2 regions of the Cellulomonas sp. zg-ZUI22 genome follow, and region 1 is predicted to be linked to the other one. Evidence: predicted binding sites of a transcription regulator. Region 1 holds the regulator's gene; the other holds the start of a gene.
What was found. Region 1 encodes LexA, which represses DNA repair genes until DNA is damaged. Its sites were predicted from a motif close to TCGAACANNTGTTCGA; they were not measured.
Positions count from the first base shown of each region.

Region 2: J1G43_RS10490 (Rv2578c family radical SAM protein) is a predicted target of LexA. The motif match lies at 3,793-3,808, and genes of this name have one in related genera.

Region 1 is NZ_JAFMUZ010000003.1:92,668-98,292, reverse strand. Features, by position in the region: gene J1G43_RS11800 (ATP-dependent DNA helicase) at 1-1,643, shown strand, start outside; gene J1G43_RS11795 (L-lactate dehydrogenase) at 1,719-2,723, shown strand; gene J1G43_RS11790 (Rho termination factor N-terminal domain-containing protein) at 2,808-3,080, opposite strand; gene lexA (transcriptional repressor LexA) at 3,182-3,943, opposite strand; gene J1G43_RS11780 (LysM peptidoglycan-binding domain-containing protein) at 4,286-4,690, shown strand; gene nrdR (transcriptional regulator NrdR) at 4,885-5,388, shown strand; gene J1G43_RS11770 (DUF5302 domain-containing protein) at 5,495-5,625, shown strand, end outside.
Region 2 is NZ_JAFMUZ010000002.1:603,402-609,026, reverse strand. Features, by position in the region: gene J1G43_RS10510 (DUF349 domain-containing protein) at 1-476, opposite strand, end outside; gene J1G43_RS10505 (peptidylprolyl isomerase) at 473-1,243, opposite strand; gene J1G43_RS10500 (MBL fold metallo-hydrolase) at 1,469-2,191, shown strand; gene hisS (histidine--tRNA ligase) at 2,265-3,641, shown strand; gene J1G43_RS10490 (Rv2578c family radical SAM protein) at 3,817-4,863, shown strand; gene aspS (aspartate--tRNA ligase) at 4,998-5,625, shown strand, end outside.

The sequences.
Region 1 (5,625 bases):
CCGTGCGCGAGTCGCTGGGCGAGCAGGTGGTCCGCGTGCGCGAGTGGGCCGAGGAGACGACCACGGGCGACCGTGACGACCTCGTCCCGGGCGTGTCCGACCGTGCGTGGCGGCAGGTGTCCGTCACCGCCATGGAGTGCCTCGGGGGGACGTGCCCGATGCTCGCCGAGTGCTTCCCGGAAGCCGCCCGGGCGCGCTCGCGGGAGGCGGACGTGGTCGTGACGAACCACGCGATGCTGGGGATCGCCGCGTCCGGCTCGCCCGGCGTGCTGCCCGAGCACCAGGTCGTGGTCGTCGACGAGGCGCACGAGCTGGCCGACCGGGTCACGGCGCAGGCGACGGCCGAGCTGTCCCTGCCGGCGATCGAGCAGGCGGCGCGCATGGCGCGACGTCACGGCGGCGTCCCCACCACCGACCTGGACACCGCCGCGCAGCACCTCGCGAGCGTCATCGTGCCCCTGCCCGAGGGCCGGTTCCCCCGCGGGCTGCCGGAGGACGTGCGCCTGGCCGTGGCCGCCGTGCGCGACGCGGCGCGCACGCTGCTGACGGCGCTGAAGCCGGAGGCAGGTGCGCGCGACGCCGCGGACGGGGGCCGCAAGATGGCCAACTCCGCGATGCTCCTGCTGTTCGAGGTCGCCGAGCGGATGGCTGCCGACCCCGAGCAGAACGCGTCGACCGTGCTCTGGTGCGCGCGCGGGGAGGACCGCCGGGGCGTCACGACCACGCGGCTGCACGCGGCACCCCTGGCCGTGGCGGGCCTGGTCCGCAGCAACCTGCTGGCGGGGCGGACGGCGGTGCTGACGTCCGCGACGCTCACGCTCGGTGGGTCGTTCGATCCCGCCGCCCGCTCGGTAGGGCTGGCGGTGCGCCCGGACGCGGCACCCGTCGGGCCGCAGGCCGTGGCCGGTGCCGCGACGACGGGCGTCCCCGCGCCCGGTGGCACGCAGCCGCCCCCGGCCGGCGAGGAGGTCCTGCGCTGGCGCGGCCTCGACGTCGGCAGCCCGTTCGACTACCCGCGGCAGGGCATCTGCTACGTCGCGCGGCGGCTCCCGCCACCGGGACGCGAACCGGCCACGGACGCCCAGCTCGACGAGATCGCCACCCTGGTCGAGGCGGCCGGGGGCCGCACGCTCGGGCTCTTCACGTCCCGCCGCGCGGCGACGGTCGCGGCGGAGGCGATGCGCGAGCGGCTGGACGTGCCGGTCCTGCTGCAGGGGGACGACCAGCTCCCGACGCTGGTCGCGCGGTTCGCCGCCGACGAGCCGACGTGCCTGTTCGGCACCCTGTCGCTGTGGCAGGGCGTCGACGTGCCGGGCCCGGCCTGCCGGCTCGTCGTCATCGACCGCATCCCGTTCCCGCGCCCCGACGACCCGGTGCGCTCGGCCCGCTCCGACGCGGTGGCCGCCGCGGGCGGCAACGGGTTCATGTCCGTCGCCGCCACCCACGCCGCGCTGCTGCTGGCCCAGGGCGCGGGGCGCCTGGTGCGCTCGGGGGAGGACCGCGGGGTGGTCGCGGTGCTCGACCCGCGGCTGGCGACGGCGCGCTACGGCGAGTTCCTGCAGCGGTCCATGCCGCCGTTCTGGCGGACCACCGACCGCGAGGTCGTGCTCGCCGCGCTGCGCCGGCTGGCCGGTTCCGACTAGCCTCGTGCCTGGGGCGTGCGGACCGGGCGTGTGCGTCCCGGGCTCGGCTCGACGCCCGTGACGAGGGGAAACACCATGGTCGACGCCATCGAGGGCGACGAGTACGCCCTGAGCACGACGCCGTCCGTGCCGCGCCGCACGTCGAAGCTGGGCATCGTCGGCGCGGGCGCGGTGGGCTCGACCATGGCCTACGCCGCCCTGATGCGCGGTGCGGCGCGGACCGTGGCGCTGCTCGACGTCAACCGCGCGAAGGTCGACGCGGAGGTCCTCGACCTGTCGCACGGCATCCAGTTCACGTCGATGGCCGAGGTGATCGGGTCGGACGACGTGGCCGTGATGGCGGACTGCGACATCGTCATGTTCACCGCAGGCGCCAAGCAGAAGCCCGGCCAGACCCGTATCGACCTGGCCGAGGCGACGATCTCCCTGGTCAAGAACGTGCTGCCCGGCATCGTCGAGGTCGCACCGAACGCCGTCTACGTGATGGTGACCAACCCGGTGGACGTCGTGACGTACGCGGCGATGAAGATCTCCGGGCTGCCGCCCGGGCAGGTCTTCGGGTCCGGCACGGTGCTCGACTCCTCGCGGCTGCGGTACCTCATCGCGCGGCACACCGGCGTGGCGGTGCAGAACGTGCACGCGTACGTCGCGGGCGAGCACGGCGACACCGAGATCCCGCTGTGGAGCTCGTCGACCATCGGCGCCGTGCCGATCCTCGACTGGGAGGGCACGGGCGGCAACGGCCCCCTGACGCGCGAGGTGCGCGACTCCATCGCACGGGAGGTCGTCGAGTCCGCCTACCGCATCATCGAGGGCAAGGGCGCGACCAACTACGCGATCGCCCTCGCGGGCTCCCGGATCATCGAGGCGGTGCTCAAGGACGAGCGCCGGATCCTGCCGGTGTCCTCGTTGCTGGACCAGTACCTCGGCATGTCCGACGTCTGCCTCAGCGTGCCCTCGATCGTCGGTGCGGCGGGCGTGCTGGAGAGGCTCGAGGTGCCGATGTCCTCCGACGAGATCATGGGGATGCGTCGCTCCGCGGAGGCAGTCCGGTCGGTCGCACGCCGCTTCGGCTTCTGACCTCGCACGGCGGCCGCCGCCGCCCAGCGGGCCGGAAGCGCGCCGGGACGGGCGGCGGCCTGCCGACCTCGGCCCGCGGGCGCGTCAGTGCGAGCGCAGGGCGGTGACCAGCTCGGCCTTGCGCATGGCGGAGCGGCCCGTGATGCCGATCTCGGCGGCGCGCCGCCGCAGGTCCGCGACCGTCCAGTCGTCGTAGTCGCCCGCCCGACCGCCCGCGCGGCCGACCGCCGAGCGCCCGCGCGCCGCCGCGGCGTTGGCGATGCGCGCGGACTTCTCCTTGCTGTTGCCCCGGTCCCGCAGGTCCTCGTACAACTCGGGGTCCTTCACGCTGGGGCCGGGGTCGCGACGTGCGGGCATGGTGTCTCCCTGCGGGCTGGCCGTGCGCCGGGCCGTCCGGCGCACGGCCACAGCCTCGCGCCGCGGGTGACCCGTCGCACGGCGACGCCGGCGGGCCGGCGCTACAGGCTCCGCAGGACGCTGACGACGCGTCCGAGCACGGTCGCCTCGTCGCCGTCGATCGGTGCGTAGGCCGGGTTGTGGGGCAGCAGCCAGACGTGGCCGTCGGCGCGCTTGAGGGTCTTCACCGTCGCCTCCCCGTCGATCATCGCGGCCACGATCTCGCCGTTCTCGGCCACCGGCTGACGTCGCACCACCACCCAGTCGCCGTCGCAGATGGCGGCGTCGATCATCGAGTCGCCGGCCACCTTGAGCAGGAAGAGCTCACCCTCCCCGACCAGCTGGCGCGGCAGGGGGAAGACGTCCTCGACGACCTGCTCGGCGACGATCGGCCCGCCTGCGGCGATCCGGCCCACGACGGGCACGTACGACGGGGCGGGGGCGCTGTCGCGCTCGGGCAGGTCGGTGTCCGGCGCGGGGCCGTCCGACCCGGCGCCCCACCGTGCGACGCTGCGCGCGTCGTCCGGCTGCACGACCTCGATGGCGCGGGGCCGGTGCGGGTCGCGCCGCAGGTAGCCCTTGCGCTCGAGCGCCGTGAGCTGGTGCTTGACGCTGGACGGGCTGGTGAGCCCGACGGCCTCGCCGATCTCCCGCATGCTCGGCGGGTACCCGCGCTGCTCGACCGAGGCGCGCACGGTCTCCAGGACGAGGCGCTGGCGCGTGGTCAGCCCGTCGCCGGGGACCTCGTCGGCGTCGGTGGCGGACGCGGCCGCGGCGGCGGCCCGCCCGCGGGCCTGCGTCGTCGAGCCGTGCTGCACGTCCACTGCGCCTCCTGCGTCGGTCGACGCGGGGCCCGGGGCGGGACCCGCGTGCGCCGGGCGCCGCCACCCGCGCCGGGCCTCGCCCTCGGGGACGAGCTCCGGCGACGGTCGCCGCCGCCGACGTCGCCACGGCGATGTCGGAGGTCGGTGGTGCACTCGTCGCAGTGCTCACCCTAGGGGCGGGGGGTGGTCGGATCAAACATCTGTTCGATCGTGTCTCGACGCGTGTCGGTCCGGTCTGGTAGACATCGTACAAGCGTTCGACGAACACGTGTTCGATCGAGCGGACAGATGCCGGGTCGGGTCGAGGTCGAGGACCGGGATCGACGACGAGAGGAACGCAGGATGAGCGCGATGACGACGGAACGGACGGTGCGACCGGCCGCGGGTGTCCGTGCGGTGCGTCCGGCACCCGTGGTGCGGGACGCGAGCACGCGTGCTGCGCGGCCGACGGGGCCCTCGTCGACGCTCCACCTCACGCGTCGCGGCCGGCTCGTCGTCTGGACGGTGGCCGCGCTGGTGGCGCTCGGCGTCGGCGGCGCCGCGGGCGCCTGGGCCGACGGCCCTGCGGCCGCTCCTGAGGTGCGGCGCGTCGTCGTCGCACCCGGGGACACCCTGTGGGGCATCGCGGCGGAGGCCGCCTCCCCGGGCGAGGACGTGCGGGACGTCGTGCTCGAGCTGATGGCGCTCAACGAGCTGCCCTCCGGCGGGGTGCAGGCCGGGCAGACGGTGGTCGTGCCGGCGCGCTGAGCGCACGGCGACGGGCGGAAGGCCCGCGGCGCGGCACTGCGGGCGGGTCCGCCACGCTGTGGGCCGCGACGGCGCCCACCGCGCCCCGACGGTGGCAGGGATGTTGCGGCGGCAGGCCGTACCGCTTAGCGTCGCGTGCGTCCGCGCGGCGCTGTCGAGGCGGACGTCATCTGCGCCACGCCGAGAGGTCCGCTGTGCACTGTCCGTTCTGCCGGCATCCCGACTCCCGTGTGGTCGACTCCCGCACCTCCGACGACGGGTCGTCGATCCGGCGCCGCCGTCAGTGCCCGAGCTGCCACCGTCGGTTCACCACCGTCGAGACCGCGAGCCTGTCCGTCGTGAAGCGGTCCGGGGCCACCGAGCCCTTCAGCCGCGAGAAGATCGCCAACGGTGTGCGCAAGGCGTGTCAGGGGCGACCGGTGAGCGAGGACGACCTCGCGCTCCTGGCGCAGAAGGTCGAGGAGAGCCTGCGCACGTCCGGCTCGGCCGAGATCGACGCCTACGAGATCGGTCTGGCGATCCTCGGGCCGCTGCGCGAGCTCGACGAGGTCGCCTACCTCCGGTTCGCCAGCGTCTACCAGGCGTTCGACTCCCTGGAGGACTTCGAGACCGCGATCTCGGGACTGCGTGCCGAGCACCGCGCGTCCCGCGCGGGCGAGGACGACGCACCCGCCGGGACGGCGTCGAGCGGGGTCTGACCCTCGCCGTCCGGCGTGCCCCGCAGGAATGGGCTGGCGTGGACGGCCGCGGTCGACCACGCTGGGACCGCCGGTGTGACCACGCCGGCGAGCGGAGGACAAGCACATGACCCAGGACGATCAGCCGTCGGCAGTCAGCGACGAGGCCAAGGAGAAGTTCCGGGCCGCGCTCGAGCACAAGAAGGCCCAGGGGCACCGCAGCGCGGACGGCAGCCGCAACACCGGCGCGGTCCACGG
Region 2 (5,625 bases), on a different contig from region 1:
GCCGGCGCGGTCTCGTCGGCCGGTGCGGTCTCGTCGGCCGGTGCGGTCTCGTCGGCCGGTGCGGTCTCGTCGGCCGGTGCGGTCTCCTCGGCCGGCGCGGTCTCGTCGACCGGTGCGGTCTCCTCGGCCGGCGCGGTCTCGTCGGCCGGTGCGTCCTCGGCGGGTGCGGCCTCCTCGGCGGGTGCGGCCTCCTCGGCCGGAGCCGGTGGCGCCTCGTCCGCGGCGGTGCCGGGCTCGGCGTCCGTCACGACGCCCTCGGTGCCGTCGGTCGCCGGGGCGCCGGCCTCGGCCTGCGGCTCATGAGTGACGTCCTGCACGGCGTCGTCCGTCGGCTCGTCCGGCGTGGCGGTGCTGTCCTCGGTCGCCGGCTCGTCCACCGGTGCCTCGGGCGTGGCCTCGACGGCCGTCGGGTCGCCCGCGAGGGGGGGAGCCTGCTCGGCGTCGTCCGCGGACGGCGTCGTCGGGTGCTCGGTCACTGGATCTCCACTCCCTCGATGGTGACGTCGGAGACCGGACGTTCGGAGCCGTCCTGGGTCCCCGCGTCAGCGATGGCCTGCACCACGTCCAGACCGGACGTGATGTGGCCGAACACGGTGTAGCCACCCGCCGCGTCGGACGGGATCTGCGAGTCCTCGTAGACGAGGAAGAACTGGGAGCCCATCGACTCGGCGTCGCCGCCGACGCGGGCCATCGCGATGGTGCCGGCGGGGTACACGTCGTCGGCGGGGGCGTTCTCCACCGGGCCCCACGAGTACCCGGGGTCGCCCATGCCGGTGGCTGTCGGGTCGCCGCACTGCAGCACGTGGATGCCCTGCGTCACGAGCCGGTGGCACAGCGTGCCGTCGAAGTACCCCTCGTCGGCGAGGGTCACGAAGTTCGCGACGGCCTGCGGCGCCGCCGCGCCGTCGAGCTCGACGCCGATCTCACCGGCGGACGTGCTCAGCGTGCCGGTCCAGGTGCGCGCCTCGGCCAGCGCCGGGTCGGGCGCGACGCCGCCGTTGCCCGTCCGTGCGGGGAAGGTCGCGGCGGCGGACGGCGCGTCCTGCGGTCCGGCCGACGGCGGAGCGTCGTCGCGCGTCAGGCCGACGATCGCCACAGCCCCCAGGCCGAGCGCGAGGGCGCCGACCACGCCGCCGGCCACCACGCGGGCGCGCTTCTGGCGCGCACGCTGCGCCTCGAGCATGCGCGCGTGCCTCTTCTCCTGCCGACGGCGCTCCTGCTCGCGCTCGCGCTTCGAAGACACCGCTCTCCTCAGTCTCGTCGTGCCGCCGGCACGTGCGCGTCGCCGCTGCACCGCTGCCGTCCCACGTGCCGCCGCCGCAGACGCGCCGGACCCCGGGACAGTCTAGGCAAGCCCGGGCAGTCGTCGCGCACGCTGACCACGGCGTGGCCCCGGTCCCGTGCGCCCCGACGTCCGTCGCCGGCGCCGGTGCAGCACGCGTCCGGGTGCTCGTCTAGCGTGCGGGACATGCAGATCCTCACGGTGGTCGCGCCCGTCTTCGCGGCGCGGTGCTCGGTCCTCGTCGCCCCGGACGGCGACTGCGCCGTCGTCGACCCCGGCGCCGGCACGGCGGAGCAGGTGCGCGAGCTCGTCGCCCGCCACGCGCTGCGGCCCCGCGGCGTGCTGCTCACGCACGGGCACGCGGACCACACGTGGGACGCGGCGGCGTTGTCCGCCGCGTTCGACGTGCCCGTGCTGCTGCACGCCGGGGACGTGCACCGGCTGGCGGACCCGTTCGGCACGCTCGGGGTCCTCGACCCGCGCCACGACCCGCGTGGCCCCCTCGCCCAGGCGCTGCGCGCCGTCGGCGTCGAGCCCGCCGCGTGGCAGCAGCCGCAGCAGGTCCAGCCGTTCGGTCGCGCGGGCGTGGGCCGGACGGGTGACGTCGACCTCGACCTCGGCGGGGTCCGGGTCGTCGCCCGGCACGCCCCCGGGCACACCGAGGGCTCCACGCTCTACCTCGTCGACGCGGGGGAGGTCGAACCCGTCGTCCTGTCCGGCGACGTGCTGTTCGCCGGCGGCATCGGTCGCACCGACCTGCCGGGCGGCGACGACGACGCGATGCTCGCGACCCTGCGCGACGTGGTGGCGGCCCTGCCACGCGGGTCCCGTGTGCTGCCGGGCCACGGCCCCGCCACCGACGTGGCGACCGAGCTGGCGACCAACCCGTACCTGCCGCGTCGGGGCTGAGCCGCCGGGACGGCGCGGCCCACGTCCCGGAAGGGTGCGGGACCGGGCGTCGCGTTCTGGGATCATCGTGCCCATGGCGCGACCCACACCCCTGTCCGGATTCCCCGAGTGGCTGCCCGACGGGCGCATCGTCGAGCAGCACGTCCTCGACGTCCTGCGCCGCACGTTCGAGCTGCACGGCTTCGCGGGGATCGAGACGCGGGCCGTCGAGCCGCTCGACCAGCTGCTGCGCAAGGGAGAGACCTCCAAGGAGGTCTACGTGCTGCGGCGCCTGCAGGAGGACCCGGACGCGGCGCCCGAGCGCGCGGGCCAGCTGGGCCTGCACTTCGACCTCACCGTGCCGTTCGCGCGGTACGTGCTGGAGAACGCCGGGCACCTGGCCTTCCCGTTCCGCCGCTACCAGATCCAGAAGGTGTGGCGTGGCGAGCGGCCCCAGGACGGGCGGTTCCGCGAGTTCGTGCAGGCCGACATCGACGTCGTCGGCGCCGGTGCGCTGCCCTACCACTACGAGGTCGAGCTCCCGCTGGTCATGGCGGACGCCCTCGGTGCGCTGCGCGACCTGGGCGTGCCGCCGGTGCGGATCCTCGTGAACAACCGCAAGGTCGCCGAGGGCTTCTACCGCGGCCTGGGTCTCGACGACGTCGAGGCCGTGCTCCGCGGCATCGACAAGCTCGACAAGGTGGGCCCGGAGGCGGTCGCGGCGCTGCTCGTCGACGAGGCCGGCGCCACGCCCGCGCAGGCCGACGCCTGCCTGGAGCTCGCCGCGATCAGCGGCGACGACGCCTCCGTCGTCGAGCGGGTGCGCGAGCTCGCGACCCGGCACGGGGCGTCGAGCGACCTGCTGGAGGAAGGGCTCGGCGAGCTCGGCGCACTCGTCGCCGCCGCGGCCGAGCGCGCGCCCGGGGTGGTCGTGGCCGACCTGAGGATCGCCCGCGGCCTGGACTACTACACCGGCTCGGTCTACGAGACCGTGCTGGTCGGGCACGAGGACCTGGGGTCCATCTGCTCCGGTGGCCGGTACGACACGCTCGCGTCGGACGGCAACCAGACCTACCCGGGCGTCGGTCTGTCGATCGGCGTGTCCCGGCTGGTGTCCCGGCTGCTGTCCGCCGGCCTCGTGCGCGCGACGCGCTCGGTGCCGACCGCGGTCCTCGTCGCGGTCACGTCGGAGGAGCTGCGCTCGCGGTCCGACGCGGTCGCCGCCGCGCTGCGGGCGCGGGGCATCCCCGTCGAGGTGGCGCCGAGCGCCGCCAAGTTCGGCAAGCAGATCAAGCACGCCGACCGCCGCGGCATCCCCTTCGTGTGGTTCGTCGGCGACCCGGCCGACGACGGCGCACCCGCGCAGGACGAGGTGAAGGACATCCGCTCGGGCGAGCAGGTCCCCGCCGACGCCGCGACGTGGGCGCCGCCGGCGGACGACGTGCGTCCGCGCGTCGTCGCGGCCGGCTGACGCACGGCCGGCTGCCGCACGGCCGGCTGCCGCACGACCGGCTGCCGCACGACCGGCTGCCGCACGACCGGCTGCCGCACGACCGGCTGCCGCACGACCGGCTGCCGCACGACCGGCTGTCGCGCGGGCGGCTGACCCTCTCGACACGTGGTCGAACGTGTGTTCGAATGGCCGTGTGCGATGGGACGGGCAGAAGATCGGTGCGCAGGACGGCACCGCGCTGCCCGGGCTCGACCTGCGCACCATGCCCGGACTCGTGCGCAGCGTGCGCACGCCGGACTTCGCCGGCGTCACCTTCCACGAGGTGCTGTGCCGTACGGCTCTCAACCGGGTGCCGGACGCGTCGGCGGTGCCGTTCCGGTGGACCGTGAACCCGATGCGGGGCTGCCTGCACGCGTGCGCCTACTGCTTCGCCCGGGGCACCCACCGCTACCTCGACCTCGACGCGGGGGCGGACTTCGACACCCAGATCGTCGTCAAGACCAACGTCGCCGAGGTGCTGCGCGCCGAGGTCGGTCGGCCGTCGTGGCGACGCGAGCACGTCGCGCTCGGCACCAACACCGACCCGTACCAGCGGGCGGAGGGCCGGTACGCGCTGATGCCCGGGATCATCGAGGCGCTCGCGGGCTCGGGCACGCCGCTGTCCGTCCTCACCAAGGGCACCCTGCTGCGCCGGGACCTGCCGCTGCTGGCCGAGGCCTCGCGCGACGTGCCGGTGTCGACGGCCGTCTCCATCGCCGTCCTGGACGACGACCTGCAGCAGAGCCTGGAGCCCGGCACGCCGACGGCGCGGGCGCGTCTGGCGCTGGTCCGCGCGGCGCGGGAGGCCGGGCTGCCCGTGCACGTCATGGTGGCGCCGGTGCTGCCCTGGCTGACGGACTCCACGGACCACCTGGACCGGCTGCTCGCCGCCGTCGCCGAGGCCGGGGCCCAGCGGGCCACCGTGCTGCCGCTGCACCTGCGGCCGGGCGCCCGGGAGTGGTTCCTCGCGTGGCTGCGGCGGGAGCGGCCCGACCTGGTGGCCGGCTACGACCGGGTGTACCGGGGCGGGTCGTACGCCCACGCCGAGTACGGCGCCTGGTTGGGCGCGCGGGTCCGCCCGCTGCTCGCACGGCACGGGCTGGACCGCGCACCGCAGGACGTCGGCGACGGCGTGCGCTGGGGCAGCGACCGGGAGCCCGCGCCGCCGGCCGCCGCCGAGCTGCAGCCCAGTCTCTTCTGAGGGTCCGGCCCGTCGGGGCGGGTGCGCGCGGGGCGTCCCGCGGTAGGGCGTCCGCGTGGGCCGGGCACCGTCGGCGCACCTATGATCGGGGGTGCGTCCGTCCGGGCGCGGATCCCCGACCTGAAGGACCTTCCGTGCTGCGCACCCACACCGCCGGCTCGCTGCGGGCCGAGCACATCGGCACCACCGTCACCCTCACGGGCTGGGTGGACCGCCGGCGCGATCACGGCGGGGTCGCGTTCGTCGACCTGCGCGACGCCTCGGGCATCGCCCAGGTCGTCATCCGCGACGAGGCCGTCGCCCACGGGCTGCGTGCGGAGTACGTGCTCCAGGTCACCGGTGAGGTCGGGCGCCGTCCGCAGGGCAACGAGAACCCCAACCTCGCGACCGGCGAGGTCGAGGTCGTCGCGCACGAGGTCGTCGTCCTCAACGAGTCCGCACCGCTGCCGTTCCAGGTCTCGGCGTCCGTCGACGAGCCGGTGGGGGAGGAGGCGCGCCTGCGCCACCGCTACCTCGACCTGCGCCGGCCCGCCCCGGCCCACGCCATCCGGCTGCGCGCCCAGGTCAACCGTGCCGCGCGCGCGGTGCTCGACGAGCGCGGGTTCGTCGAGGTCGAGACCCCGACGCTGACGCGGTCCACGCCCGAGGGCGCGCGCGACTTCGTCGTCCCGGCGCGCCTGGCCCCGGGCAGCTGGTACGCGCTGCCGCAGTCCCCGCAGCTGTTCAAGCAGCTGCTCATGGTCGGCGGCCTGGAGCGGTACT